Regions from separate parts of the Streptomyces sp. T12 genome, predicted to be linked through region 2. Evidence: riboswitches for the same ligand, from Rfam matches in the RefSeq annotation. Region 2 holds a riboswitch; the other holds the start of a gene.
The links. A riboswitch is a leader RNA that binds a small molecule or an ion and turns the genes downstream of it on or off. The one in region 2 is predicted to bind cyclic di-AMP.
Positions count from the first base shown of each region.

Region 1: it holds a riboswitch for cyclic di-AMP, as region 2 does, so the genes downstream of both, PBV52_RS22490 (M23 family metallopeptidase) here and PBV52_RS04855 (C40 family peptidase) in region 2, are expected to answer to the same signal.

Region 1 is NZ_CP117866.1:5,008,736-5,023,982, reverse strand. Features, by position in the region: tRNA gene PBV52_RS22500 (tRNA-Met) at 1-30, shown strand, start outside; gene PBV52_RS22495 (PP2C family protein-serine/threonine phosphatase) at 144-1,229, shown strand; cyclic di-AMP (ydaO/yuaA leader) riboswitch at 1,490-1,647, shown strand; gene PBV52_RS22490 (M23 family metallopeptidase) at 1,659-2,687, shown strand; gene PBV52_RS22485 (aldo/keto reductase) at 2,816-3,760, shown strand; gene PBV52_RS22480 (PrsW family intramembrane metalloprotease) at 3,823-5,193, opposite strand; gene trmB (tRNA (guanosine(46)-N7)-methyltransferase TrmB) at 5,367-6,197, opposite strand; gene lhgO (L-2-hydroxyglutarate oxidase) at 6,326-7,546, opposite strand; gene PBV52_RS22465 (MFS transporter) at 7,720-9,144, opposite strand; gene PBV52_RS22460 (asparagine synthase-related protein) at 9,913-12,009, shown strand; gene PBV52_RS22455 (BTAD domain-containing putative transcriptional regulator) at 12,412-15,247, shown strand, end outside.
Region 2 is NZ_CP117866.1:1,104,557-1,119,803, reverse strand. Features, by position in the region: gene PBV52_RS04900 (amino acid adenylation domain-containing protein) at 1-3,610, shown strand, start outside; gene PBV52_RS04895 (MbtH family protein) at 3,607-3,819, shown strand; gene PBV52_RS04890 (cytochrome P450) at 3,856-5,082, shown strand; gene PBV52_RS04885 (sugar phosphate isomerase/epimerase family protein) at 5,120-5,986, opposite strand; gene PBV52_RS04880 (Gfo/Idh/MocA family protein) at 5,983-6,999, opposite strand; gene PBV52_RS04875 (sugar porter family MFS transporter) at 7,054-8,478, opposite strand; gene PBV52_RS04870 (TIM barrel protein) at 8,490-9,449, opposite strand; gene PBV52_RS04865 (LacI family DNA-binding transcriptional regulator) at 9,660-10,661, shown strand; gene PBV52_RS04860 (sugar ABC transporter substrate-binding protein) at 10,761-11,765, opposite strand; gene PBV52_RS04855 (C40 family peptidase) at 12,028-13,404, opposite strand; cyclic di-AMP (ydaO/yuaA leader) riboswitch at 13,461-13,637, opposite strand; gene PBV52_RS04850 (NAD-dependent epimerase/dehydratase family protein) at 13,779-14,831, opposite strand; gene PBV52_RS04845 (TetR/AcrR family transcriptional regulator) at 14,892-15,247, opposite strand, start outside.

The DNA of each region.
Region 1 (15,247 bases), 3.9 Mb from region 2:
AGGTCGCAGGTTCAAATCCTGTCCCCGCTACTGAAGGCTCAGGGCCGGAACTGATTCAGTTCCGGCCCTGAGTGTTTTCCCAGCCGTCGTCCGGTCAGCCCACACCACTCGCTCCCCACCCCCGCTTCGGCAACCCTGGTGAGGTGGAGGAACGGCGGATCTCGTACGCACGCCGGTTCGTCCGGCTGCTCCCCGCCCTGCTCACCGCGGCCGGGGGCGCGTACGACTACGCCACGCCGAGCGAATTCACCGGCGCTCCCTTCTTCACCGCCGCACCCCTCGTCGCCGCCCCGCTCTACTCGCTGCGCGGCACGCTGCTCACGGGGCTCGCCGCCTTCGCCGTCCTGCTCGTGCTCCGCATCGTGCTCGGCGGCACCCCCAGGGCGGAGGTGATCACCGAGCTGGCCACCGTGGTCACCGTCTCCGTCCTCGCCGTCCTCATCAACGTCCTCGTCCGCCGCAGCGACGAGCGCCTCGCCTCCGCCCGTGAGATCGCCGAGGCCGCCCAGCGCGCCGTACTGCCCGAGCCCGCCGAGCGGATCGGTGGGTTCAAGATCGCGGCACGGTACGAGGCGGCGCAGGAGGGCGCCTCCATCGGCGGCGACCTGTACGCCGTGCAGGACACTCCGCACGGCGTACGGCTCGTCGTGGGGGACGTGCGCGGCAAGGGCATGGGGGCGGTCGCGGCGGTCGCCGTCGTCATCGGGGCGTTCCGGGAGGCCGCCGAGCAGGAGGCCACGCTGGAGGCGGTCGCGCAGCGGCTGGAGCGGGCGCTGGCGCGTGAGCGCACGCGGCGTGAAGGGGTCGAGTCCTCCGAGGGGTTCACCACCGTCGTGCTCGCCGAGCTGCCGCACGGCAACGGGCTCGTGCGCCTCGTCAACCGCGGACATCCACCGCCCCTGCTGCTGTACGCCGACGGAACCGTGCGCTCGCTGCTCACCCCGGAGCCCGCGCTGCCGCTCGGCATGGGCGAGCTCGGCGCCTGGCCCGACCGGGCCCAGGAGGCCGGCTTCCCGAGCGGGGCCACACTGCTGCTGTACAGCGACGGCCTGTCCGAGGCGCGGGACGAGAACGACCGGTTCTACGACCCCGAGGCCCGGCTCGCGGGACGGGACAACGCCTGTCGCGAGCCGGCCGCGCTGCTCGGCGTGCTCGCGGCCCAGGTGCGCAGGCACTCCGGGGGCGGCATGGCGGACGACCTGGCTCTCATCGCCGTGCGACGGCCCTGATGGAGATCTTGTGGAGCAGACCCTTGATCACCGTCACCAACCGTGATCGGGTGACCGCCCTCCGCATAACAACTGACATTCCGTCAATACCTGTGTGGCTCCTGAGCCCTGGCCAACTCGCCCGATTTAGGCCACTCATGACCCGTAAGTCCGGGCGAAAATAGTTAATGATCAAGCGGAACAGCTTGGAATCCGTACCCCGCGTCTATTAACGTTCGATAACGCAGCGCGGTCGTCCCAGCCGTCACAAGAGTCGGCTCCGTGCGCACGCGCCGAATCCCGCAAGGGAACCGGGGAACCACCACCTTGGGGTGAATCGCACGGATACCGCCGTGAACTCACGGCCGGTATACGCGCGTAGGAGACCTTCCTGCTCCGAACCCGTCAGCTAACCCGGTAGGCGAGAAGGAAGGAAAGGAGCACGCCCACGTGGCGTCCAACCGGCCTGCCCAGCAAGCCCCGTTCGTGCCGAGTCAACGCAGTACCGACTCCTTCGGCTACGACAGCTACCGCACCGACGAGGGCCCGTTCGAGGAGTGGAACCCCACCGCGGACTCCATTCGTCCCGTACGCGGCAGGCATCGCGTCTCCAAGCAGCGCGGCGGGGGACTCGCCCGCAGCTCCACGGTTCTCGGCGTCGGTGTCATAGCCGCCGTCGGCGCGGGCGGCATGGCCAGCGCGAACAGCGGCAAGCCGCCGGTCGCCATCACCATGCCGGACCTGCCGCTGATCTCCGACGACGACTCCTCCGCGGCCGCCGAGGACTCCGCCACCGCGCTGAGCACCATGGGCGAGGCCGCCGAGGAGACCACGCAGGGCACTGCCGACGCCGGCGAGGCGCTGCGCAGCCGGATCATCGCGCAGGCCGAGCTGCAGCAGGACCAGATCGACAGCAAGGCCGCCGCTGCCGCCGTCGCCGCCGCCGAGAAGGAGGCCGCCGCCGCGGCCGCCAAGGCGGAGAAGGAGGCCGAGGCCAAGGCCGCCGCCGCGAAGGCCGAGGCCGAGGAGGAGGCCCGCAAGAAGGCCGAGGCCGAGCGCCTCGCCGAGCTGGCCAAGCAGTTCACACTGCCGACCTCCTCGTACACCATCACCTCGACCTTCGGTCAGGCCGGCGCCTACTGGTCCTCCGGCTACCACACGGGCCTCGACTTCGCCGCCCCCACCGGCACGCTGATCAAGGCGGTGCACTCCGGCACGATCACGTTCGCCGGCTGGGACGGGTCGTACGGCTACAAGACGGAGCTCACCCTCGACGACGGCACCGAGCTCTGGTTCGCGCACCAGTCCTCGATCAGCGTGAGCGTGGGCCAGAAGGTCAACACGGGCGACGTCATCGGCCGCGTGGGCGCCACGGGCAACGTGACCGGGGCGCACCTGCACCTCGAAGTGCACCCCGACGGCAGCGCGAGCGGCATCGACCCGATGGCGTGGCTGCGCGGCAAGGGCCTCACGCCCTGAGGTTCACCCACTTCTGATCCCCGGCGGTCCTGACGACTTACCCCCCGACGTCAGGGCTGCCGGTTTCCGCTGCGTGCGCAATGATGCGTGCGGAATACAGGCTTCTGGTGCGGGTGTTGGGGAAGAGCATGACTTCTCTTCGCAAGCTCGGCTCCTCCGACCTCGAGGTCTTCCCGCTCTCCCTCGGTGGCAACGTCTTCGGCTGGACCGCTGACGAGACCCGGTCCTTCGCCGTCCTGGACGCCTACGCGGCGGCGGGCGGCAACTTCATCGACACGGCCGACTCGTACTCGGCGTGGGTCGAGGGCAACGTGGGCGGCGAGTCCGAGGCCATCATCGGCAAGTGGGTCAAGGCGCGCGGCAACCGGGACGACGTCGTGATCGCCACGAAGGTCAGCCAGCACCCCGACTTCCAGGGCCTGACCGCGGCCAACATCAAGGCGGCCGCGGACGCCTCCCTGCGCCGCCTCGGCACCGACCACATCGACCTCTACTACACCCACTTCGACAAGCCGGAAGTGCCGGTCGAGGAGATCATCGGCGCGCTGGACGAGCTGGTGAAGGCGGGCAAGGTCCGGCACATCGCCGCGTCCAACATCTCGGCGGAGCGGCTGGCGGCCTCCCTCGCCCTCTCCGACCGCGAGGGCCTCGCCCGGTACGTGGCCCTTCAGCCCCACTACAACCTGGTCTCCCGTGACACCTACGAGGGCGAGCTCCAGAACCTCGCCGAGCGGGAAGGCCTGGCGGCGGTCCCGTACTACGCCCTCGCGTCCGGCTTCCTCACGGGCAAGTACCGCGCCGACACGGCAGTACAGAGCCCGCGCGCCCAGGGCGCCGGCAGGCACCTGGAGACGGAGCGGGGGCGCAGGGTGCTGACCGTGCTCGACGAGGTCGCCCAGGCCCACGAGGCCCCGGTGGCCACGGTGGCCCTGGCCTGGCTCGCAGCCCAGCCGACGGTGGCGGCCCCGATCGCCTCGGCCCGGACGCCGGAGCAGCTGCCGGCGCTTCTGGGGGTGGGGGAGCTGAGGCTGACGGACGAGGAGCTCGGGAAGCTGACGGCGGCGTCCGCCTGATGCTTCGCAGCACACCATGATCACGTCCGGTACGGCGCGCGATGACCTACGATGCGTCGCGATCACGTCCGATACGGGTTGTACGCGGGATACGGTGTCGCCGGCCCATACCGGGGCCCGTACACGTGCCCGTACGGCTGCCCGTTCACCTGCCCGTTCACCTGCCCGTACGGCTGCCAGTAAACCGGCACCGGCGCCCCGTACCCGTACGCCGACCAGGCCTGCGCGGCACCCGCGTGCTCAAGCGCCGGCCGCGCGAGCTCCCGGCGTCGCCACAGTTCGTGCAGCAACTCCCGTTCCCGTACGGCGAAGTCGGCGCCGGCCCGGCCACGGCGCCCCCGGCGTCGCAGGAAGGCCAGTGAGGTGGCGTACGCCTCGTACTGCGCCACCGCCCGGGCCGCAGCGCGCCCCCCGCGGCGCCGCGCGTACTGCCGGGCCATCCGCCTGGCCCGCATCGAGCCGAGCACGAAGGGCTCGCCCGGGGTCAGCCACCCGGCGACGACGTAGGCGGGCAGCTCCTCGCGCACGGTCCTCAGCTCGCGCTGCCGGGTCCAGATCACCAGCCAGGTCAGCAGCCCGAACGCGGGCACCATGATGGCCGCGTACACGGCGAAGAACCCGAACTCGCCGAAGGCCGACGAGCCGTTCCACAGGGCGTGCATGCCCATGGCGAGAAGCAGCCCGGAGAGCGGGAGGAGGACGCGGCGCACATGCTGCCGCTCGCCGGACAGCGCGGCGATGCCGAAGCCGATGCCGGTGAGGACCGTGAAGAGCGGGTGCGCGAAGGGCGACATGATCACGCGGACGAAGAAGGTCGCCGCCGTGACGGAGGCGATGCCGCTGTCGCCGGAGAGCTGGTCGGTACCGAAGGCGGTGCCGAGGTAGAGGATGTTCTCGGTGAAGGCGAAGCCGGTGGCGGTGACCCCCGCTATCACCACGCCGTCGACTATCCCGGTGAAGTCCCGTCGGCGGAAGAGGAAGACGAGCAGGACGGCGGCGGCCTTCGCCGTCTCCTCCACGATGGGCGCTATGACCGTCGCGCCCAGGGTGTCCGCGTGCGACGGGTCGGCGGTCGCGGTCGCTATCCATCTGGTCGCGAAGCTGTTCGCGACGATCGCTATCAGGGCCGCCGCGCAGGCGCCCCACGCGAAGGAGAACAGCAGATTGCGCCAGGGGCCCGGCTCGACCCGGTCCAGCCACCGGAAGGAGGCGACGAGCAGCGGCACCGGCAGGATGGCGAGCCCGAGCCCGACCAGGAACCCTTCGGTGCCGGTCTGCTCACGTACCAGGGCGAGGATGACCAGCCCGGAGAGCGCGAGCAGGCTGCTGAGCGCGCCGTAACGCACCCACCGCTTCTGCCACCAGTGCGCGTGCCGCAGTGCGCCGCCGGTGGGGCCGGTGGGGGGCGTCGGGTACGGGGGACAGGTGGCCACGGCATTGACCCTAACGAGGCAGGGGCGCCGCCCGCAGCAGCGCGAGGGGCTCTGGCGCCGGTGGGGGGTTGCTGTCGGTGCTGCTGTAGATGCTCTTGTCGGTGCTGTTCGTCCGGTCGGCTGCCGGATGTCCTTCGCGTCCGGTCGTCTCCCGGATGTTCTTCCCGCTGCTCCTACGGCTGTACGCGGCGGAAGAGCAGGTCGTTCACCACATGACCCTTGTCCAGTCCCTGCCCCTCGAAACGGGTCAGCGGCCGGAACTGCGGACGGGGCGCGAAACCGCCGTCGTCCTGCGTGTTCTCGAAGTCGGGGTGCGCGGTCAGGACTTCGAGCATCTGCTCGGCGTACGGCTCCCAGTCGGTGGCGCAGTGCACGACCGCCCCGGGCTTCAGCCGGGTCGCGGCGAGGCTGAGGAACTCGGGCTGGATGAGCCGCCGCTTGTGGTGCCGCTTCTTGGGCCAGGGGTCCGGGAAGTAGACGCGCAGCCCGTCGAGCGAGTCGGGCGTGAGCATCTCGCGCAGCAGGATGATGGCGTCCCCGTTGCCGACCCGGATGTTGGACAGTCCGTTCTGGTCGGCGAGATTGAGCAGGTTTCCCTGCCCGGGGGTGTGGACGTCGACGGCGAGGATGTTGGTGCCGGGGTCGGCGGCGGCCATCTGGGCGGTGGCCTCGCCCATCCCGAAGCCGATCTCCAGCACGACGGGATTGCCGTTCCCGAACAGCTCGGCGAAGTCCACGACGCACTGGCCGTCGATGTCGAGCCCCCACTCGGGCCACAGCCGCTGCAACGCGTCCGCCTGCCCCGCGGTCACCCGGCTCCGCCGCGGCTGGAAGCTCCGGATCCGCCGCTCGAAGTGCGACCCGGCGGGGTCGGCCTTGGGCCCGTCCGGGAACCGGGGCTCACCCTTGGTCCGGGTGTGCCGAACCGAGACACCGGGGATGTGGCCGGGGTGGTCATCGCCGGAGATGCCGGAGATGCCGGAGATACCAGCGATGCCGGTGATGCCGGACTGACCGGAGGTGCCGGGCTGGGGGATTTCGGGAGCGTTGAGGGAGTCAGACACAGTGGGGTCGATTTTACGTGCTCCCCACGGCCGACCTCAGGGCCGACCGCCTCACCCCTGCCGACCGCTCAAGCCTCCCCCAGCACCGCCAACGCCCTGCGGGCCACCTCCCGCCCGATCGGCAGGGAAGCCGTCGCCGCAGGGCTCGGTGCGTTCAGCACATGCACCGCCCGCGGTCCCTCCCGGATCAGGAAGTCGTCCACCAGCGTCCCGTCCCGCAACACCGCCTGCGCCCGCACCCCGGCTGCCGCGGGCACCAGATCATCCGCATTCACCGCCGGCAACAGCCTGCGCACCGCCACGCCGAACGCCGCCTTGGACACCGACCGCCGCAGCTCCCCGGCGCCGTACCGCCAGTGCCGCCGCGCCATCCGCCACACCCCGGGCCACGCCACCGTCGCCGCGACCTCCCGCGGCCGTACGACGTCCCAGCGGTACCCCTCCCGGGCCAGCGCCGGCACCGCGTTGGGCCCGATGTGCACATCCCCGTCGATCCCGCGAGTGAGGTGCACTCCGAGGAACGGGAACGCCGGATCCGGCACCGGATACACCAGCCCCCGCACCAGCTCGGGCCGCGCCAGGGAGTAGTACTCCCCCCTGAACGGCACGATCCGCACCTCCGGCTCGTCCCCCGTCATCCGGGCCACCTCGTCGCAGTACAGCCCGGCGCAGTTCACCAGCACCCGCCCCCGCACCACGTCCCCGCGCGTGGTCCGTACGGCGACCCCCAGCTCGGCCCGCCGGTCGACGCGCTCGACCTGCGCGCCGTACCGGATCTCCGCCCCCGACGCCTCGGCCAGCTGCCGGGCGACGCCGACGAAGTCGCACACGCCCGTCGTCCCGACGTGTATCGCGGCGAGCCCCCGCACCTCGGGCTCGTACTCCTCGATCTGTGCGGCGCCCAGCTCCCGTACCGGAATGCCGTTCTCCCGGCCGCGCTGCACCAGGGCGTGCAGCCGCGGCAGCTCCTCCCGCTCGGTCGCGACGATCAGCTTGCCGGTGACGGCGTGCGCGATGCCGTACTCCGCGCAGAACTTGACCATCTCGGCGGCGCCCCGCACCGCGTACCGCGCCTTCAGTGACCCCGGCCGGTAGTAGATCCCGCTGTGGATGACCCCGCTGTTGCGCCCCGTCTGGTGCCGGGCGGGCCCCGGCTCCTTCTCCAGCACGGTCACCCGTGTCCCCGGCGCGGCGCGCGTGATCGCAAACGCCGTGGCCAGCCCGACGATCCCACCACCGACCACGAGCACATCACAGTCGTAACCGCTCGACCGCCCTTGCCGCGCCACCTGCACCACCTCCGGCTTCGATAGTGCACTGCGCCACTGACAGTCACTTCAAACGCGGGGATCTGCAGCGCTGTGAGGGGCGCGGGGAACTGCGCGACAAGCCACAGACAACCCGCAGCCTCGCCGCGAGACAAACCACGCAGATACTCACGCAGATACTTAGGAAACCACCCCTAGGCCGGAGCCATGAGAAGTGGCCGAGCCCGCTCCCGCAGCTCGACGACCCGCGGCTCATCCCCATACGGCTCCAGCCGATGAAGAAGATCCTTCACATACTCGGTCGTGCGAGCCGACGATATGCGCCCCGCGACCTCCACCGCCCGCACCCCCTGCTCGCACGCCGCATCGAGATTGCCCGACTCGAGCTCGGCCACCGCCGAAACGACGAGCCGCAGCCCGTGCGACCGCACGAACTCCTCCGTCGGCTTCGACAGCGCCTGCTCCGTGAATCGTCGCACCTGCCGCGGCGCCTTCAGATCCCGGTAGCACTCCGCGGCATCCGCGGCGAACCGGTCGTAGGAGTAGAACCCGAGCCAGGACGGATCGTTGTCCCCCTCCCGGGACCGCTCCAGCCACCCCTCCGCCGCCTTCAGCGCCGCGCCGGCCGCCTGCGCGTCACCGGCGCGCGCGTGCGCGCGTGCCTCGACGAGCCGGAAGAAGCTCATGGTGCGGGCCGTGGCGAGCCCCCGGTTGCGTTCCAGAGCCGCCTGGGCGAGGTCGACGCCCTCGTCGCCGAAGCCCCGGTAGGTCGCCTGGAGTGACATCGACGCCAGCACGTACCCGCCGAGGGGGACGTCGGCGGCCGCGCGCGCGAGTCGCAGCGCCTGGATGTAGTAGCGCTGCGCGGCCTCCTGCTGTCCGGTGTCGAAGGCCATCCACCCGGCGAGACGCGTGAGCTCGGCGGAGGCACCGAACAGCGCCCGCCCCACCTCGTCGGAGTACGCGCCGAGCAGCAGCGGCGCCGCCTCCACCCTCAAGCACTCCGGCACCATGGACGAACGCCAGTCGCCGCCTCCGTACTTGGAGTCCCAGCGCCTGGCGTCCTCGGCGGCCTCCCGCAGCTTCTGCACATCGCTGTGGCCGACTTTGAGCGGTGCGCCGGAGTCCTCGGCGGAGTTCACCTCGCGCGCGACCGAACTGTCGGCCGGGGTTATCAGCCACCGTGAGGCAGGCGTTGCGTATGCGCTTACTGCGAACGATCCGGCCAGCGACTGCCAGATGCCGCCGGAGCCGGCGCGCCGCCCGGCGAGGTCGAGACGGTACAGCTCCGTCGCCGACTTCACCGCCTGTCCGACGTCCCGGGGGAAGGCGAGGCCCACTTCGGGTGCGGGGTCCGCGTCCGCCAGGCCGATCTCGTGGAGCGGCACCGGACGGCCCAGCTTCTGGCCGATGGCGGCCGCGATGAGGTGCGGCGCGGCACCCTGCGGCACCATGCCTTTCGACACCCAGCGCGCCACCGACGTCTTGTCGTAGCGAAGAGTCAGTCCCCGCTGCGCGCCAAGATCGTTGACGCGTCGTGCGAGTCCTGCGTTGCTGATTCCCGCGAGGGCGAGAACGGTGCCGAGCTTTTCGTTCGGCCCGCGTTGCTCCCTGGACATGCGCCACCCCTCGACACAGACGGCTGCCGCGCTGGCATAACCACGCGGCATTCGTAAACCCAGCGTAGTTCGCCGCATCCCAAGCGTTAAGGGGCATTCTTCCGGATGGCGGGATTGTGGTCCGCACTCAAGTGCGCACCCCCTACGCACAGTTGTGACGTGCTCCCGCTGTGTGGCCGTGCGCCCGTCCGTGCGCTCTTCTCCGGCCACCGGGGGAGCGGTTCCATGGCTTCTGCGTGGGTCGGCCCGCTGTACTGGATCCAGTGGGCTGGGGGATTCCGCCACCTACATCCCCGCGGGCGGCGGAACGGTCCGGGGGGCGTACACCGTTCCCCGGACTGCGCGCACGCCGAGCACGGCGAGTAGTGCGCAGGACTTGTACGGAGCGTGCGCGAGCCTGTCCCTACGGCGTCGATTTGGCTGAAAATCGACCCTGCCGCTTCCGGGTAATTACCGCTCCCACCACGGAACTTGAGGGCGCAGGGGGCGTTTTGGGGGAGCGTACCGGGGGCGCATTCGCGTCGCAGCTGTGGTGCTGACGTGGTGCGATCCCCTTGCCCGCTCGCCTCGATCTCCTTGTCCCGTCCGGGCGTTCGGGTGGCGCGGCGACCACGCGTGGGGCGCGTTCGCGCCGACGCCGGGGTGCCCTCAGGGGCGCAACTCCGGGATCTCCAGCGGCTCCACCGCCCCTCCACCGCCCGTCCTTCATGGCAGCATGGTGCCCGGTTCGTACGGTGCACTGGTTGTCCACAGCCTGTGGAGGCGTCGATGCGGTGGTTGGTGGGATGGAGCAGCACCGCCGCGGTGGCCGCCGGGATCGGCTCCGCGGGGGCGACCGGGAGCGACGGCGAGACCGTGCACCCGGTGGGGTCCCAACTCCTGTGGGGTGACCCGGATCCGCTGTGGGCGGTCGGCGACTGGCGGCCGGACGAGGTGCGCGTGGTCAAGGCCGACGAGCAGACCCGGATCGCCGTCCTCGGCACCTGCGGGGCGAGCGACGAGCAACTGCGGGTCGGCCTGTTCGCCGCGCGCGGAGGGGCACTTCGGCATCTGACGGCGTGGTCCGGCAGCTACACGGCCGTCGTCCAGGTCGGCCGCAGGGTCATGGTGTGCGGCGATCTGGCAGGCGCACGGCCCGTGTTCTACACCCCCTGGGCGGGCGGTACGGCGTATGCGACGGCCGCGCTCCCGCTCGCCGACCTCATCGAGGCCAACCTCGACTTCGGCCACCTCGCCGCACTGCTGGCCGCCCCCGACGTACCGGCGGCCGTGCACGACTCCACCCCGTACGACGGCGTACGCCGCATTCCACCGGGGCATGCGCTGATCCTGCGCGCCGGGGCACGCGAGATCGCCGGGTACGAGCAGGTCGCCTCGCTGGCGGTGGCGGCGCCGATCGCGGACCCGGACAGCGCGGTGGACGCCGTCAGGGACGCCCTGGTGGAGGCGGTACGCGCGCGTCTGTCCGCACCTCGCCATGTCCCCGGCGCTGACATAGACCCGGGCCCGGTCCCGGGCATGGGCCCCGCCGAACGGCGTGCCGCGCGCGGGATGCCGGTTCCGGGCATCGGGGCGGACCTGTCCGGCGGCCCCGCGTCAGGCACCCTGGCGCTGCTGGCCGCCGGCCTCCCGGGGATGCCGGGCACGGTCCTGGGCCACGGCACGGGCGCGGGGGAGCGCCTCCTGGCGGTCACCTTCAACGACCTCGCGGTAGGCGGCCGCGAGGCCGAGCTGGAGAGGGCGGGAACGCTGGCGGCCAACCCCCGTCTGCACCACGTGGTGGTGACGGGCGGCGAGGAGACACTGCCGTACGCCGACCTGGACGGCCCGCTGACGGACGAGCCGGGCCCGAGCCTGGTGACGGCGGCGAGGCACCGCGCGCGCCTGGCGTCCGGCAGCGCCGACCACTTCACCGGCTACGGCGCCCGCCAGGTCCTGGACGCACACCCGGCCCGCCTCGCGGACCTCCTGATGGACCGCAAACGCCGCCATCTGGTCCGCCCGGTCGCGGCGCTGGCGAAGGCGGACGGCTCGGTCCTGGTCCCCGCGCGCGTGTACGGCGCGGCGAGGAAGCTGGCCCGCACGCCGTACCGCACGGGCCTGGAGTCCCTGGCCGCCCGCCTGATGGACCGCCGCTTCGACGAACCCGGAGGTGCCGTAGGGGCGTCGCTCGCCGCGCTCACCTGGGCCAGACCGGGCCCGGCGGCCCGCTGGCTGACCGGCGAGGCGCTGGCTGAAGTATCGGTTCGCCTGCAAGCGGCGACGAGCCGCAACGGCGTGGGCCCCGGGCAACGCCCCGGCGACTACCGCGCGCGTGCGGCACTGGCCCGCCACGCAGCCGACCTGCGCGTCCTCGAACAGGCCGCCGAGATCCGCTTCCAACGCCTGCACGCACCGTTCCTCGACAACCAGGTCGTCCGCGCCTGCCGAGCCCTCCCGGAGGCCCTGCGCGTCCAGCCCGGCGCCCGCGCCGCGATACTCCGTACGGTCCTGGAGGGCGCGGGAGTCGCCGACCTCCCACCGGGCTGGGGCGCCCCGTCGCACGCGTCGGCGGCGGTGGCGGCGCGAACGGGCCTGAGGGTGGCCGCAGACTCCCTGATGGCCCTCTTCGGCACCCCTCTCCTCGCCCAAGCGGGCTTGGTGGAGGCCCGCGTGGTCCGCAAGGCCCTCCGCGCAGCGGCCGAGGGCGAACCCCTCCCCCTGGACGGCCTGGCCGACCTGGTCTCCCTGGAGCTGTGGCTACACCGCCTACTGGCCCGCCGAGGCACCTGCTGGACAGGCACGCCGGCCCGGCAACGGGCGGTACCGGCGGGGATCACGCCGCAGCGGGGGGCGCTGGGGGCGGGGGCGGCGCGGCGGGTGTAGGGAAGCGGCCGTGTGCGGGCGGTCCTGAAGGGCTGCGGGGCGCACTTCTCGAGGCCGGTCAGCATCATCCAGCTAGCCCCCACCCGCCCGCAGGGGGCTTCGCCTCGTGGTGCTGGACGGTTACTTCCCAACGCCGGTCCGGCATTTCAGCCCGTCCGGCGTTTGAGGACGAGGCCCGTTCAGGGCCGACGGGGGTCCAGGGGGCAGAGCCCCCTGGCGGGGGCGAAGGGGCAGCGCCCCTTCAGGATGGGACGGGTAGGGGCGGCGGGGGCGAGAACCCTTCCGGCGCGCACCCGGACGACCACCGCAACCACGCACCCCTGGCCCGCCCGCCCGGTCGCCCCGACCCTCCCGGCCGCCAAAACCCGTGCCACCCACAGCCGCCCCCGCGACAATGACCCGGTGCAGTACAGAATCCTGGGCATCACCCAGGCAGAGGACGACCAGGGCACCGCCATACCCATCGGCGGCCCCCGCCTCCGCGCGCTGCTCACAGCCCTGGCCCTACGCCCCGGCCGCCTCACCACCCCCGACACCCTGATCGACGAGGTCTGGCCCGGCGACGGCACCCCGCCCCAGGACGCCCCCGCCGCCCTCCAGGCCCTGATCGGCCGCCTGCGCCGCACGCTCGGCAAGGACGCCATCACCTCCGCCCCCGGCGGCTACCGACTCACCGCGTCGAAAGACGACGTCGACCTCTTCGTCTTCGAACGCCTCGTACGCCAGGGCACCTCCGCCCTCGACAGCGGCGACCCCTCCACCGCCGCCCACGACCTCGCCACCGCCCTCGCCCTGTGGCGCGGCCCCGCCCTGGCCGACCTCCCCGACCGCACCGCCGCCGCGACCCGCCCGGAGGCCCTGCGCCTGGAGGCGACCCGGGCCCGCATCGAGGCGGACCTGCGACTCGGCCGCGCCCAGGACGCCGTACCGGAACTGAGGGAACTGACCGCGGCGCACCCGTACGACGAACCGCTGCACGCCCTCCTCATGCGCGCCCTGCGCGACACGGGCCGCCCCGCCCATGCCCTCACCGCCTACGAAACGGCCCGCCACGCCCTCGCCGACGGCCTCGGCACCGACCCCGGCCCCGACCTCCGCGCCCTGCACACCGAGTTGCTGACCCCGGCGCCCTCCGAGACGGAACCCAAGCCGCAACCGCAACCCGAGCCGCAACCACAACCGCGACCCGAGCCGCAACCACAACCGCGACCCGAGCCGCAACCACAACCGCGACCCGAGCCGCAACCACAACCGCGACCCGAGCCGCAACAGCAACCGCAACCGAAGCCGCAACCCCACCCCTGGCCGCAGTCCACCCCGCCAACCCTGCCGACCTCACCGAACCCCCACGGCCCCCAACCCTCCCAGGCCCCCCAACACCCCCAACCCCCCGAACGCACCGGCAACCTCCGTCCACGCCTTACCTCTTTCGTGGGCCGGGAACTCGAACTCGACGCCATCCGTTCCGAATTGCACAGGGCTCGACTGGTCACGCTCACCGGACCGGGCGGCTCTGGAAAGACCCGTCTCGCCGAGGAAGCCGCCGCCGGGCTCCCGCAGGCATGGCTGGTCGAGCTCGCCCCGCTCGACCGACCGGAGGCGGTGCCGGGCGCGGTGGTCAACGCCCTCGGTCTGCGCGAGACCGTGCTCATGACCAACGAGCTGACGGCCCCGCAGGACGACCCGGTCGCCCTGCTGATCGAGTACTGCGCCCCGCGCAGCCGACTCCTGATCCTTGACAACTGCGAACATGTCATCGACGCGGCCGCCACCCTCGCCGAAACCTTGCTCACCCGCTGCCCAGGGCTCACCATCCTCGCCACCAGCCGCGAACCCCTGGGCGTCCCCGGCGAGTTGGTGCGCCCGGTCGAGCCCTTGCTCCCCGACCAGGCGCACCGCCTCTTCGCGGAGCGCGCGGCGGCCGTCCGCCCCGACCCCGGCGCCGTGCTGCGCGACGAGCGCGACCAGGAGGCCGTCGCGGAGATCTGCCGCCGCCTCGACGGCCTGCCGCTCGCCATCGAGCTGGCGGCCGCCCGGCTGCGGCTGCTCACCCCCCGACAGATCGCCGACCGCCTCGACGACCGCTTCCGCCTCCTCACCTCCGGAAGCCGTACGGTCCTGCCCCGCCAGCAGACCCTGCGCGCCGTCGTCGACTGGTCCTGGGAACTGCTCGACGAGCGGGAGCGCACGGTGCTGCGCGAGGTGTCCGTCTTCGCGGGCGGCTGGGACCTCGCGGCGGCGGAGGCCGTGTGCACCGGGCCCGTCGCGGACCTCATCGGCGCGCTCGTCGACAAGTCCCTGGTCGTGGCCACCCCGTGCGCGCGGGACGGCTCCGGAGGCATGCGGTACCGCCTGCTGGAGACCATCCACGAGTACGCCGTCGAGCGCGCCGCCGAGGTTCCCGAACTGCGCGTCGCGGCCGAGCGGCGGCACCGCGCGTGGGTGCGCGCGCTTGTCGAGCAGGCCGAACCACTGCTGCGTTCCGCCGGCCAACTCCCCTGGATCTCCCGCCTGGAGACGGAGCTGGACAACATCCGGGCGGCCCTCGACCGCGCCCTCACAGCGGGCGACGAACCGGACGCCACATCCATCGCCCTCGCCATGGGCTGGTTCTGGTGGCTGCGCAACTACCGCCACGAGGGCGCAGCCTGGGTCGACCGGACCCTGCGGCTGGGGACGGCCCTGGACGCCTTCGGCGACGATGCGCCGGCCTCCTTCGACTCGCAGGCCGCCTCCCCTGGCCCCCGGACCGCCTCCCCCGACCCGATCGACGCCTTCCTCGCCACCCCGGAGGCGGAGACCCACCACCCGCTGCACATCCCGCGGATGAACCTCCGGCTGCTCCACCTCTTCCTGCAGTCCGAGATCGAACCCATCGCCGCGCTGCTGGACGAGCGGATGCGGCGCTACATGACCCGGATGCGGGACTTCTTCGAGCGGGGAGGCCCGCAGTCGGCGCGGCTGCCGGGACTGGTCTGGCCGCTGATCGCCTTCTTCCTGGGCAGTTCGCGGGACGTCAGGGCCTCCATGGACATCGCCGTCGCCAACTGCCGTGCCTACGGCGGTGACTGGGAGGTCGGTGTCTCGCTGATGTTCCGTACGCACATGGTCGTCGACTCCCCCGGCGACCTGGAGGGCATCGACGACGATCTCGCGGAGCTGCGGATCCTCAGCCGCCGTGTCGGCGACCGCTGGATGTGGGCCCAGGTGTGCAGCGCGGCCGCCGAGACGGCCATGT
Region 2 (15,247 bases):
GTGGGCCCACCTGCTGGACGAGGACCTGGCCCGCGGCTTCGACCCGGCCACGCCCCCGCTGCTCCGCTGCACCCTGGCCCGCACCGGCGAGCGACGGTACCGGCTGCTCATCACCCACCACCACATCCTGCTCGACGGCTGGTCGGTCTCCGTCCTGCTGCGCGAACTCCTCGCCCTGTACGAGGCCGACGGCGACCCCGCCGCCCTGCCGCCCGCCCCGCCCTACCGCACCTTCCTGGACTGGCTGGGCCGCCGGGACCGTACGGCCGCCGAGGCCGCCTGGCGGCAGGCGCTGGCCGGAGTGACGCAGCCGACCCGGCTCGCCCCGCACGCCCCGGACGGCCGCGGTTCCGGCAGCCTGGCGCAGGCCCGCACGGAGCTCGCGCCGGAGACCGGCACCGCCCTCTCCGCGCTGGCCGCCCGCCTCGGCGTCACCGTGAACACCCTGGTCCAGAGCGCCTGGGCGATCCTGCTGAGCCGTACGACAGGCCACGACGACATCGTCTTCGGCGCCACCGTTTCCGGCCGCCCCGCCGAACTGCCGGGCGTCGAGTCGATGGTCGGCCTGTTCATCAACACCATCCCCACTCGTATCCGACTGCGCCCCGACGAGCCGCTGAGCGGCCTGCTGCCGCGGGTCCAGGAGGCCTACGTCCGCCTGCTCGACCACCAGCACCTGGGCCTCGCCGACATCCAGCGGGCAGCCGGGGTGCCCGAACTCTTCGACACGCTGGTCGTGTTCGAGAACTACCCGATGGACCGGCGCGAGACGGACGACGGCGACCGCATGCGGGTCGTGGGCACGGGCGGGCTCGACGCGACCCACTATCCGGTGACCCTGGTGGCAGTACCGGGGCCCCGGCCGCGCTTCCGCCTCGCCTACCGACCCGACCTCTTCGACGCCGACTGGGCCGAGGCCACCCTCGACCGTCTCGTACGGCTCCTCGAGACCATGGCGGCCGACCCGGAACTCCCGCTGGGCCGCGTCGCACTCGCCCGGCACCAGGAGGACCCGCGCCCGGAACCGGCCCCGGCGACCCGCACCCTCACCGACCTGTGGGCGGCTCAGGTCGCGGCCACCCCGGACGCGGAAGCCGTGCTGGATGGCGGCGTCCGGCTGACGTACCGCGAACTCGACGACCGGGCACAGCAGTTGGCCCGGCGGCTCCTGGCCCTGGGCGCCGGGCCCGAGCGGGTCGTCGGCATCGCGCTGCCCCGTACGGCGGAGCTGGTCGTCGCCGTCCTCGGCGTGCTGAAGTCCGGCGCCGCCTATCTGCCGCTCGACCCGGCCTACCCGCGCGAGCGCCTCGCGTACATCGTCGAGGACGCCCGGCCGGTCGTCGTGCTCGCCACGGACGAGACGGCCAAGGTGCTGCCCGGGGAAACGCCTGTCCTCACGGCTGATGTGATGAGACGTCAGGAAGTCATTCCAGCCCCGCCGTTGTACCCCGACAGCATCGCGTGCGTCATCTACACCTCCGGCTCCACCGGCCGCCCCAAAGGCGTCGCGGAGACCCACGGCAGCATCGTCGAGTTCGTCGAGTGGACGCACACCGCGCTCGGCCCCGAGCGGCTGGCCAAGGTGGTCTTCTCCACCTCGCTCAACTTCGACGTGTCGGTGTTCGAGATCTTCTCCCCGCTGCTGTGCGGGGGCCGTATCGAGATCGTCGAGAACCTGCTGGCACTCACGACGTCTGGCGGCCGGGACGCGACCCTGGTCAGCGGGGTGCCCTCGGTGATGGCAACCGTCGTCGCCGACCGACCCGAGATCTCCCCTCGGGTCATCGCGCTGGGCGGGGAGCCCATTCCCGAACAGCTCCTCACCGACCTTCAAGCCGCCTTCCCCGAGGCCCGGGTCGTCAACTTCTACGGGCCCACCGAAGCCACCATCTACGCGACCGCCTGGCAGTCCGACGTCGACCCCCACCCCAAGGAGGGCTCGCCGCCCCTGGGCGGCCCCCTCGCCCGCAACCGCATCCGCCTCCTCGACCAGGCCCTGCAGCCTGTGCCCGACGGGGTGACGGGCGAGGTGTACATCGCCGGCGGCGGACCGGCCCGCGGCTACCTCGGCCGACCCGGGCTGACCGGGCAGCGCTTCGTCGCCGACCCGTACGGCGGGCCGGGGGAGCGCATGTACCGGACCGGCGATCTCGCGGTGCGCGACCGCGACGGACGGCTGCGCTTCCTGGGCCGGGCCGACCACCAGGTGAAGATCCGCGGCTTCCGCATCGAACTCGGCGAGATCGAGGCCCTGTTGGCCACCCATCCGTCCGTGGCCAAGGCAGCGGCCACCATACGTGAGGACGCACGGGGCGAGCAGCGGCTGATCGCCTATGCCGTACCGGCCGCGCAAGGAGCCGCCCAAGACGACGTACTGCGCGCGCACCTGGCCCGCACCCTGCCCGCCCACATGGTCCCCTCGGCGATCGTCGCCCTCGACGCGCTGCCGCTCACCGCCAGCGGCAAACTGGACCGCACGGCCCTGCCCGCACCCGGCGCCCCGACCCCGACCCCGACCCGCAGTGCTCCGCGCACCGAGCGGGAGGAGAAGCTGCGCGCGCTCGTCGCCGACGTCCTCGGACTCGACCCTGCCCGCATCGGCGTCCACGACAGCTTCTTCGACCTCGGAGGACACTCCCTCCTGGTCCCCAGGCTGACCACCCGGATCCGGACCGAACTCGCCGCCGAACTCCCCGTGCTCGCGGTCTTCGAGACACCGACCGTGGCCGCCCTCGCCCGCCGGACGACCGGTGGCACGGACCCGGACATGGGCACGAACACCGGTACGGCAGCCCTCGCCACCGTCCTCCCGCTGCGCACCCGCGGCGACCGCGAGCCGCTCTTCTGCCTCCCGCCGGCCTCCGGTCTGGCCTGGGGCTTCGCCGGGCTGACCCGGCATCTGGACGCCGACCGCCCGCTGTACGGACTGCAGTCCCGCGGACTGGAGCCGGGGGAGAAGCGGCAGGGCAGCCTCGCCGAGACGGTCGCCGAACACACGGAGCGCATCCGCGAGATCCAGCCCGAGGGCCCGTACCACCTCCTCGGCTACTCCATGGGCGGCCTGGTCGCCCATTCCGTCGCCACGACGCTCCAGGCGGCCGGGGAACGGGTGGCGTTGCTGGTGATGCTGGACTCCTTCCCGGGTGCATGGACGGGTCAGGGCCCGCGCCCCACCGACCGGCCGGCGGTGCTGCGCAGCCTGCTCGCCATCCTGGGGCGGGAACTGCCGCCGGGGGATGCGGAACTGACGGACAGCCGGTTCGCCGAGCTGGTGCGCCGCGTCCCCGACCTCCCCGGCAGCCTCGACGACGTCGAACTCGCGGCCCTGGTCGAGGTGACGGCGAACAACCGGCGCCTGCTGGAGGAGTTCGCCCCCCTGCCGTACGACGGCGACCTGCTGTTCTTCAGCGCCGCCCAGGATCCCGACGCGCACCCGGAACGCCATACGTCCTGGCAGCCGTATGTGCGAGGCCGCGTCGACAACCACGACATCCCCTGCACCCACGGCGAGATGACCCGACCCGGACCACTGGACCGGATCGGACCCGTGCTCGCCCGGCGACTGAGCACAGCCGCACCCCACCCCACCCACAGGAGGAACTCCGCATGACCACCAACCCCTTCGACGACGACGCCCTGGAGCACCTGGTCCTGGTGAACGACGAGGGCCAGCACTCGCTGTGGCCCGCCTTCGCCGAGGTGCCGGCCGGCTGGACCGTCGTCCACGGTGCCGCCGGCCGCCAGTCGTGCCTGGACTACGTTGAGGAGCACTGGACCGACATGCGTCCGAAGAGCCTCATCCGGGCCATGGGCGAATAGGGACCAGGGAACAGCGGAACACGGGAGGAAAACGGGATGACCACATGGCGGACGATCGCGCCGGAAGAGCTCGACACGCTGAACCTGGCCGATCCGCGGCTGCACGCCGAGAGCGACCTGGCCGCCGTGTGGCGCCACCTGAGGGAGCACCGGCCGGTCCACTGGAACCCGGCCACCGACACGGCCCCCGGCTTCTGGGTGGTGACCCGGCACGCCGACGTCACCTCCGTGTACCGGGACAGCACACGCTTCACCTCCGAGGGCGGCAACGTCCTGGAGACGCTGCTCGCCGGCGGCGACTCCGCGGCCGGCCGGATGCTCGCCATCACCGACGGGGCCAAGCACGCCGGGCTGCGCCGCGTCCTGATGTCCGCGTTCTCGCCGCGGGCCCTGGAGCCGATCGTTGAGAGCGTGCGGCGCACCGTGACCCGGCTGCTGCGGGACGCGCTGGAGAAGGGGACCTGCGACTTCGCCGCCGACGTGGCGGCCGGCATACCCCTCGGCGCCATCTGCGACCTGCTCGGCGTACCCGACCGCGACCGGGCCTACGTGCTGAGCCTGACGTCCTCCGCGCTGGGCTCGCACGAGGCGGACAGTACGGCCGCCGATGCCTGGATCGCCAAGAACGAGATCCTGCTCTACTTCGCCAACCTCGCCCGCGACCGGCGCGACAGCGGCCACGCGGACGTCATCGCGCTGCTCGCGGGCAGCGAGGTGAACGGGCTGCCGCTGGACGACGACGAGATCATGCTCAACTGCTACAGCCTGATCCTCGGCGGCGACGAGACGGCCCGCCTGTCCATGGTGGGTGCTGCCCTCGCCCTGCTGGAACACCCCGACCAGTGGCAGGCCCTGAAGCGGGGCGATGCCGGCATCGACACCGCCGTCGAGGAGATCCTGCGCTGGACGACCCCCGCCCTGCACTCGGGACGCACCGCGACGACCGACACCGAGGTCGGCGGCCGGCCGATCAGGGCAGGGGAGATCGTCACCGTCTGGAACGCCTCCGCCAACCACGACGAGCGGATCTTCGAGGCCCCCGGCGAACTGCGCCTGGACCGCACCCCCAACAAGCACGTCACCTTTGCCTACGGCCCCCACTTCTGCCTCGGCGCCTACCTGGCCCGGGCGGAGATCGGCGCCGTACTGGCAGGACTGCGCGACCTGGTGGCGGAGATGGAGCAGACGGGCCCGGCGAAGCCCGTCTACTCCAACTTCCTCAGCGGCCTGAGTGCACTGCCACTCGCCCTGAAGGCCGCCTGAACGTCCGTACGCGGCAGGCTACTGCTACTGCTGCTTGCTACGCGGCCAGCTCCTTGCGGATGCGGTCCAGCATGAACGCCGAGGACTCCTCGGCCCGTTCCTCCCAGGCGAAGACGCAGGCCGTGGCCACGCCGTCGAAGTTCAGCTCGCGCAGGGTGCCGAAGAAGGCGTCCCAGTCGACCTCGCCCTGCCCGATGTCCAGGTGCTGGTGGATACGGGCCGGGGTGCCGGGCGGGTTGAGGATGTAGCGCAGGCCGGAGGAGCCCTTGTGGTTGAAGGAGTCCGCGATGTGCACGTGCTGGAGCTTGTCGCCGGCGTAGCGCATCATCGCCGCGATGTCCGCCTTCGGGTCCGCACCCGACAGGTGGAAGGAGTGCGGCGCGCAGTAGAGGTAGTTCACCCACGGCTTGTTGATCGCACGGACCAGGTCGACCGCGGGGGTGTTCTCCTCGCAGAAGTCGTCCGGGTGCGCCTCCAGGTTCAGAGCGATGCCTTCGCGCTCGAACACCGGGAGCAGTTCCTCCAGCGAGCGCCAGAAGGCCGCCTCGCTCTCGGCGGCGCGCTCGGGGCGGCCGTTGAACTCCGAGTTCATCAGCGGGCATTCGAGATCGGCGGTGATCTCGATCATCCGCTTCCAGTACCGGACGGCGGCCTGCCGCTCGGTCTCGTCCGGCGAGGACCACTTGTACAGCGGCAGCACGGAGGACAGCTGGACGCCGTGCGTGCGCAGGGAGTTCCTCAGCTCCGCGATGCGCTCGTCGTCGGCGCGCGGGTGCAGGAAGAACGGCATGAAGTCGTCGCGGGGCGACAACTCGATGTAGTTGTAGCCGAGTTCGGCGACCGTGCGCACCATCGCGTCGATGGGCAGCGCGCGGAACATGTACGGGTCGAGGGCGATCTTCACGCGGCACCTCCGTAGAGTGCGGGGCGGGGCTTGAGGTCGGTGGCGACGACGCGGCCGGACTCCAGGGCCTCGACGGTCGCGCTGGTGATGACGGTGGCGGCGTAGCCGTCCCACGCCGAGGGGCCGGTGGGTTCGTCGCCGGCCGCGACGCCCGCGATCCACTCGCGGAACTCGGTGTCGAAGGCGTCCGCGAAGCGGCCCACCCAGTCGGTGAGGACCTCGGTGCTGTGCTGCCCCGCGGTGCGTACGCCGACCGCGGCGGGGTCGGGCAGCCGGACGAGGCCGTCCTCACCCACCGCCTCGCACTGGATGTCGTAGCCGTACTGGCAGTTGACGAAGACCTCCAGGTCGATGCGGACGCCCTTGGCGGTCTCGAAGAGCATGATCTGCGGGTCCTTGAGGTGCGCGAACCGCTTGCTCGTGGCGCGCGGGGTGACCACCTGCGTGGAGACGATCTCGTCGTCCAGCAGCCAACGCAGGACGTCGATCTCGTGCACCGCCGTGTCCAGGGCGGCCATGGAGGAGGTGTAGGACTCGGGGACGGTGGGGTTGCGGTGGGCGCAGTGCACGATCAGCGGCTCGCCGATGCGTCCGGAGTCGATGGCCTGCTTCATCTTCCGGTAGCCGGTGTCGTAGCGGCGCATGAAGCCGACCTGGACCAGACGGCGGCCGTGGGCGACCTCGGCCTCGACGATCCCCAGGCAGTCCTCGGCGGTGGTGGCGAGGGGCTTCTCGCAGAACACCGGCTTTCCGGCGGCGACCGCGTTCAGCACGTGCTCGGCGTGGGTGGGGCCCCAGGAGGTGACGAGCACCGCGTCGACGTCGTCCGCCGCGACCACGGCCGCACCGTCGGGCAGTACTCGCGCGCCGACCGGTGCCGCCGCCTCCTCGGCCCGTACGGCGTCGATGTCCGTGACCGCGGTGACACGGGCGCCGGTGACGGTGTGGGTGAGGCGCCGGATGTGCTCCTTGCCGATCCAGCCGGCGCCGATGACGCCTACGCGCACAGTCATGCGTGGTGGTCCTTTCTGCGATGCCCGGCCGTGGCAGGCCCGGGACGGGGGGAATCAGGAGTAGCGCGCCCGGAGTTCGGCCTCGAGGGTTTCGAGCGAGCGGCCCTTCGTCTCGGGGACGTAGCGCTTCACGAAGGCGAGCGAGAAGACACCCGCCACCACGAACAGGAAGAAGGTGTTGGAGATCCCGATACCGGAGACCAGCGACGGGAAGACCAGTCCGATCACGAAGTTGGTCAGCCACAGCACCACGGCCGCGACACCCATCCCGAAGCCACGCATCCGCATCGGGAAGATCTCCGACAGCATCAGCCAGGTAACCGGCGAGATCGCGCCCTGCTGGAAGGCGAGGAAGGTGACGGTCATGGCGAGCACGGCGTAGGCCCGGCCGTCACCGGGCGGGAGCACCAGGGAGAAGACGCCGATCAGCAGCAGGGCGACGGTGGTGCCCAGCTGACCGGCCATCAGCATCGGGCGGCGGTTGGCCCGGCCGAGCAGCCAGATGCCGACGAAGGTGGCCAGCACCGAGATGACGCCGTTGGCGATGTTCGCCGTGAGCGCGCTGTCCGCGGCGAAGCCGGCGTCGGTGAGGATCTGGGTGCCGTAGTACATGATCGTGTTGACGCCGGTGATCTGCTGCACGATGGCGATGCCGAAACCGACGAACATCAGCTTGCGCACCCACGGCGTGGCCTTCATGTCCTGCCAGCCGCCGAGCTTCTCCTGCTCCTCCTTGACGGCGAGCGCGGACACCTCGGCGAGCTCGGCCTCGGCGCGCTGCTGCGACCTGACCTGCTTGAGCACGTCCAGGGCCTCGCTGAAGCGGGTCTTGGAGGCGAGCCAGCGCGGGCTCTCCGGCATCACGAGCATGCCGAACCAGAGCACGACGGCCGGGACGGTGGCGATCACCAGCATCCAGCGCCACACCCCACCGGACTCGCCGCCCACCTGGGCGATGATCGCGTTGGAGGTGAACGCCAGCAACTGGCCGCTGACGATCATGAGTTCGTTACGGGTGACCAGCGCGCCGCGCCGCTCGGCGGGCGAGACCTCGGCGAGGTAGACCGGCACGGTCACCGAGGCGCCGCCGACCGCGAGGCCGAGCACGAACCGGGCGACGACCATGACGGCGGTCGTGGGTGCCAGCGTGCAGCCCAGCGCGCCGATGAAGAAAAGCACCGCGAGGGTGAGGATCGTACGGCGCCGTCCGCGCGCGTCCGACAGCCGTCCGCCGGTCACCGCACCGAGCGCGGCCCCCAGCAGGAGCGAGCTGGTGACCATGCCCTCGGTGACCGGGGTCAGGCCCAGATCGTCGGTCATGTACGGCAGGGCGCCGTTGATGACGCCGGTGTCGTAGCCGAAGAGGAGCCCGCCGAAGGTGGCGATGACGGTGATGAGCCGCAGCCTGCGGGAGACCGCCGGCGGGGCGTCGTCCGTGACGGGGGAGGGGGTCTGTGTCGCGTCGTCCCTGACGTCCATGGGCCGTCTCCTCACCGGTCGAGAGTCGTGAGCGTCGGGCGCCGGGTACCCGCCAGGCCGCAGCCCGCCAGGTGCTGACGGGTGCTCACGGCGATGGGGAGCGGTACGTCCGGTGCGCAGGGGTACAGGTCCTGCTCGACGATCACGAACAACTCGGCGTCCAGCCGGGCGAGTTCGGCCACCACGTCGGCGGGCTTCGGCACGCCGGCCGGGGGCGAGACGCACACGCCGCGCTTGACGGCCTCGCCGAAGGAGAGGTCCTCGGCCGCGACCTGGGCGAGGATCTCCGGGTCCATCTGCTTGATGTGCACGTACCCGACGCGCTCGCCGAAGCGCCGGATCAGGTCGAGGTTGTCACCGCTGCCGTAGGCGACGTGCCCGGTGTCCAGACACAGGTTGGTGTAGCGGGAGTCGGACTCGTTGAGCAGCCGCTCGATCTCCGGCTGGGTCTGGATGTGGCTGTCGGCGTGCGGGTGGACGACCAGGCGTACGTCGTACTCGTCGAGGAGCAGCCTGCCGAGCCGGTCGGCGGCCTTGCCGAAGCCGGCCCACTGCTCGGCGGTCAGCTCCGGCGACTCGGTGAACGCCCCGGTCTTCTCGTCCCGGTACATGGGCGGGATGAGGACCAGGTGATGGGCGCCCGCGGCGGCGGTGAGCTCCGCGACCTGGCGGACATGGGCGAGCATCGCGTCCCATGCCTCGGGCCGGTGCAGTGCACCGAAGGCGGTGCCGCCGGAGACCTGGAGGCCGCGAGCGTCCAGCTCTTCCTTCAGCCGCTGCGGGTCGGTGGGGAGGTAGCCGTACGGCCCGAGCTCCAGCCACCGGTAACCCGCCCGGGCCAGCTCGTCGAGGAAGCGGGTGTACGGGACCTGCTGGTCGTCCTCGGGGAACCAGACGCCCCACGAGTCGGGGGCCGAGCCCAGGCACAGGTTGCCCGCAGTGGTGCGGAGCGAGGTTGGCGCCGTTGCCATGACAAGTCCTTCGGGGAGGGGACGGACGTCAGGGACGTATCCACAGATCGTCTATCGCGCTCTACTAGCGCGCTCTAGTGCGAGTACGATGACCCTGGTCCAAATGTCATGTCAATAGCTTGTTGCCGGGAGATTTCGAGACCCGGCTAAGGTGATCTGCGTCGAAGGGTGGGTTCACAGGTGGATGCATCGGGCAGGCAGCGGCCCACGATGGCGGACGTCGCCGAGAAGGCGGGTGTGTCCCGAGCCCTCGTCTCGATCATCTTCCGCGACCTGCCGGGTGCGAGCCGTGAGACCCGCGAGCGGGTGCTGCGCGTCGCCGACGAGATCGGCTACCGCCCCGACAATGCGGCCCGGCTGCTCGCCCGCGGCCGCAGCCGCGCCCTCGGCGTGATGTTCACCGTCCACCAGTCCTTCCACATGGACCTCGTCGCCGGCATCTACCCCGAGGCCGAGCGGCTCGGCTACGACGTCCTGCTCTCCGCCGCCGCCGAGGGCCGCAGCGAGGAAAAGGCCGTCGAGGCGCTGCTCGGCCACCGCTGCGAGGCGGTGATCCTCCTCGGCCCCGACGCGGATCCCGCCTACCTCGACGCACTCGGCCGCCGTACCGTCACCGTCTCGGTCAGCCGCCGGGTGCCCCAGGCGCGCGTGGACTTCGTGCACAGCGCCGAAGGCAAGGGCGTCCGGCAGGCCATGGACCACCTCGTGGAACTGGGCCACCGCCGGATCGTGCACATCGACGGCGGGCGCGGCCCCGGCTCGGCCGAGCGGCGGCGCGCGTACCGGGCCGCGATGCGCAGGCACGGGCTGGAGGCCGAGCAGCGGGTGATCCCCGGCGCGCACACCGAGGAGTCGGGCATCGAGACAGGCCGGATGCTGCTGGCCGAGCGCGACCGGGGGCTGCCCCTGCCCACGGCGGTCCTCGCGGGCAACGACCGTTGTGCGATGGGCCTGTTGATGACCCTGACGCGGGCGGGCGTCGAGGTCCCGCGCGACATGTCCGTGGTCGGCTACGACGACAGTCATCTCTCCCATCTGATGCCGATCGGCCTCACCACCGTCCGCCAGGACGCGGTCCTCATGGCCGAGAACGCGGTCCGCTTCGCCGTGGACCGGCTGCAGAACCCGGAACTGGAGCCCCGCGAGGCCGTTCTGGACCCCAAACTCGTCGTCCGGGGCAGCAGCGGGCCGGCCCCGCAGGAGCCGGCCTGAGAATGAACAGCGGCGAGGGGCCGGCCTGAGAACGAACAGCGGCGAGGTCGGCCGCGCCCCGTCGCGGCCACGGCCGACCCCGCCTGTCCATGTACGCGCCTAGCGCGTGCCCTTGGCCGCGAACTCCGCGACCGCGTCGACGTTGTCCTTGGTGATGAACGCGGGCCCGGTCAGCACCGGAGCGGTGCCGCCGCCGCTGAAGTTGCCGTTGGTCTTGTACAGCCACAGCGAGTCGACCGCCAAGTAGCCCTGCAGGTAGGGCTGCTGGTCGACGGCGAACTCGACCTTGCCGTCCTGGACGGCCGTGACCAGCTCCTTGTTGAGGTCGAAGGTCGCGACCTCGGCCTTGGCGCCCGCGTCGGACACCGACTGCACGGCGGTCAGCGCGAAGGGGGCGCCGAGGGTGACCACCTGGTCGATGGAGGAGTCCTGCTGGAGCTTGGCGGTGATCGTCGACTTCACGGACGGCATGTCGGTGCCGTTGACGTAGAGGATGTCCGTCTTGCCCTCGAACCCCTTCTTCAGGCCGGCACAGCGGGCCTCCAGGGCGACATGGCCCTGCTCCTGGATGACGCAGAGGGCGTGCTTGGCGCCCGTCTCGTTGAGCCGCTCACCGAAGGCCTTGCCGGCGATGTTCTCGTCCTGTCCGAAGTACTCGAGCAGGCCGAGGTCCTTCCAGTCGTCCAGGCCGGAGTTGAAGCCGACGACCGGGATGCCGGCCGACGTGGCCTTGGCCACCACGGCCTTCATGGCGCTCGGCTTGGCCGCGGTGAGGGCGATGCCGTCGACCTTCTGGTCGATCGCGTTCTGCACCAGGTTGGCCTGGTTGCCCGCGCTGGGGTCGCTGGAGTAGACGAGCTTGATGTTGTCCTTGGCGGCGGCGGCCTCGGCCCCCTTGCGGATCAGGTCCCAGAAGGTGTCACCGGGAGCCGCGTGGGTGATCATGGCCACGGTCATCCGGGGCGTGGTGGCCTTGCCCGCCGAAGCGTCCGCGGAGCCCTCCTCGGACGCCTTTCCGCCGGAGCTGCTGGAGCATCCCGCGGCGAACAGGCCGGCGGCCAGGGCGGCAGCGGTCAGTGTCGCGGCTCGGTGGTGTCTGCGCATGTCCCATGCACCTCGCTGTGCTGGTCGGGGCGGGTTCTCAGGTGGGGGGAGGGTCACGGGTACCGCCCGTTGGATACCGACTGGAGCGCTTCACTAGCGCGCTCTAGTGGCAGGTACTATGCGGCTGCGCGCAGATGATGTCAATGGGTTTGTCAGGACGTATCGACAAAGCCGAGGTGGAGCGGTGTTCTGGCTGGGCGGCCCGGAGGCAAAGAAGACCACCCCGCCTGGCGGAAGGCGGGGTGGTGGTCCTGTCGATGGCTCAGGCGGGCCGTATCGCGCTGTGGATCGCCGGCTCCCCGGCGTAGTGGATCGACTCCTCGCGGATGGCCGCCCCCGGCCCCGGGGCGTGGATCATCATGCCGTTTCCGGAGTAGATGCCGACGTGACCGATGTGGAAGAGGACCAGGTCACCGGGTTCGAGGTGGGCGAGGGCGACTCCCTGGCCCGCGGTCGCCTGCTCCTGTGCGGTGCGGGGGAGTGTGATGCCGGCGGCCTTCCAGGCGGCCTGGGTGAGGCCGGGGCCGTCGTAAGCCCCCGGCCCCGTCGTGCCCCAGACGCAGGGCTTGCCCAGCTGGGCGCGGGCGAAGTCCAGGGCACGCGTGGCTCGCGTGTCCTGCGGTGCCGTCGAGGCGAGGGCGGGGGCGATGTCGAGAGCCTGGCCCGGGACGGTGGTCGCGGAGGTGTCGACGCTCGGGCTCGGCGCGGTGGGCCAGGCCGTCGTGCCGGGCGGGACTGTGGTGAGGTCGGCTGCGGACTGTGCTTGCAGGGCCTGCCACTGCGTCTCGGCCGAGGGCTGGAGCTCGACCGGCGTAGTGCCCCACGTGTCGGCGGCGGGCAGGGGCTCGATCGCCGGGAGCGGCGTGCTCTGCGGTGCGGTGTACGCGGACAGCAACTCCCGGGCGCGGGCGAGCTTGCGCTGGTTCTGCTCCTTGGCGGTTCGCAGCGAGGACCGCTGCTGCGGATCGGCCTTCGGTTCGGCCGCCGGCTCGGCGGTCGGGGCGGGCAGGGCGAGGGCCGACCGGGTGCTCCAGTCGGTCTGCGCGGCCTCCTGCGGTGCCTCCGGGGCGCCAGGCAGGGCGGCCATCGGGCCTGCGGTCAGCTCCGCGACGGGAGCCGTCCCCGTGACCTGAGCGGACGTCAACTCGGCGACCGGTGCGGCGGGCAACTCCAGTACGGGCCGGCCGGACGCCTCCCGCCCGCGGTCCGTGAGACCGTCCCCCGCACCCTGCGCCGGGCGGGCGCGCCGCGCCTCGGCGGGTCGCTCCGGCATCCTGTCGGCCGGCAGCGCCGCCGGAACGGTGGGACCCAGCTTCGAGCGGGCCACGTCGAACCACTGCCGGGCGATGTTGTCGAGAGCGGGGTCGCTGCGTCTGCCCTCATCGCCCCGGGCCGCGGCGGTGGTTGTGCCTCCGGCGCCCGTCGGCCGGTCGGCACGCTTGCGCGGTCCCGTCGCCGCGGCGCGGGTGGCGTTGAAGGTTCCCGTGTCGGACTCGGCCCGGTCGTAGAGGGAGCTGACCCGTCGGCTGACCTCCTCGCGGCTCGGTGCCTCGTCCCCGGGGGAGGGGGCGGCGTTGGCCGTCTGGGCGAGCAGTGCCACCGAGGTGAGGGCCGCCGACGCGAGTGCGGAATTGCGCATGCCGGGCAGGCTCAAAGCCCCCGGACGCGCGGTGCGTTCCGGCGCCATGGGCGACGTACTCCTTCCGTAATCCGCCTACCGAGTTAGCTGACGGGTTCGGGCGGACGGTTCCGGAAGGTGTGCCCTACGGCCCTTGCCCCGAAAGGCAGTTGGGCCGATTCACCCCGATTTTCGGTTGGGTCCCCGGCTCCAGTGAACCCCTGGGGGCGCACCGGACTCAGCGGAGGCCGCACGTCCCGGCGGGGTTCGCCGGAGGTCGTCGTGCGGCCTGAGGCGTAACCTAGCCAACTTGTGAGCCTCGCGTGAAGGTTGACATGTGAAATGTCCGATACGTTTTTGTGACCTTCGACGCTTCGGGGGCGGGGCCTCCGGTTTCACTTCGCGCTGCGCTGACTCCGCCACGCCTCGTAGTGGTCCAGGACCGTCTGCTCGATCGGGCGGTAGGTGATGCCCAGTTCGTTCACGCTCCGGCTGTTGTCCACCCGGAAGCGGATGCCGAGGTGTTTGCGGATGTAGTCCTGCGTCAGCCCGAAGGCCGGGCCGAGGACGCGTACCGGCCAGTGCGGGAGCGCGGTGCGCGGGAGGCGGAGGTCACGGGGGTACCGGGCCCGGATGATGCGGGACATCTCGTGGAAGGACGTCATGGTCCGATCGGCGACGATGTAACGGCCCTTCGCGTCCGGGTTCTCCGCTGCCGCGATGTGCGCGTCGGCGACCTCGCGCACGTCCGCCGTGGTGAAGCTGAAGTCCGGTGCGCCGTAGAAGAAGTAGCCCTTGAACAGCTCCTCCAGCAGGAACAGGCTGCCGGACTCCGAGGCCGGGGTGAGGGAAGGGCCCAGGATCAGGCCGGGGTTGACCGACACCATCCGCCAGCGGCCCTGGGCGGCCTCCGCGTCCCGGGCCGCGCGCTCCGCCAGCGTCTTGGCGTAGTGGTAGGGGTTGTTCTCGACCGTGCTGGTGGTGTTGAAGTACCGCTCCGACAGCACCGCGTCGTCCATGGCGAGTACGTCCGCGTAGTCCCCGAAGATCGTGCCCACGGTGGAGGTGAGGACGAGCCTGTCGACCGTGGGCGTCCGCTCGATGGCCGCCAGCACATGGCGCGTACCGAGCAGGGCCGGGTCGACCATGTCCCGGCGGCCGTCCTTGATCTTCTCCGGCATGCGGAACGGCGACGCCACATGGAACACTACCCGGCAGCCGGTCATCGCCTCGTCGAAGGAGCCCTCCGTCAGCAAGTCCGCCTCGAACAAGGACAGTTGGCCGGGGTGCGCCTCCTGCATCTCCCGCAGGGGCCGTACCTTCGCCGTGTCGGCCGTGCTGCGCACGGTGGCATGGACCCGATACCCGCGCTCCAGAAGCCGCTTGACCAGATGGCTTCCGACGAACCCGCTGCCGCCGGTCACCAACACGCCTGTCGAGCCGTCCATGCCCACGCCCTCACCCCTCCTGTCGTGCGGTCGGGGGTCACCTTATGGGGCGTCGGACGGCTACCGGTGTGCCAGTGCCGCGAAGGCCTCGTCCAGGACGTCCACGAGATCGAGGGCGCCCTCGGAGGCGGTCCAGTGGTCCAGGGCGACGTTCAGGCAGTCCAGGGCGGCGGCGGCCCGCACGGTCTGGGCGAGTGTCGCCGGCTCCGTGGAACCGGCGCGTTCCGCGAGGGCCCGGGCCAGAGCGGGGCGCCAGCCGTGCTGCTTCTCCAGTTGCCGCGCACAGAGGGCGGGGGTCTCCCGCACGAGCCGGGTCGTCGCGAGGGCGCGCGCGGGGTCCTCGCGGTAGCGCTCGATCACGGTGTCCAGCGCGCGCCGCAGCGCCGTCCACTCGTCCTCCTTCGCGGGCCGGGCCC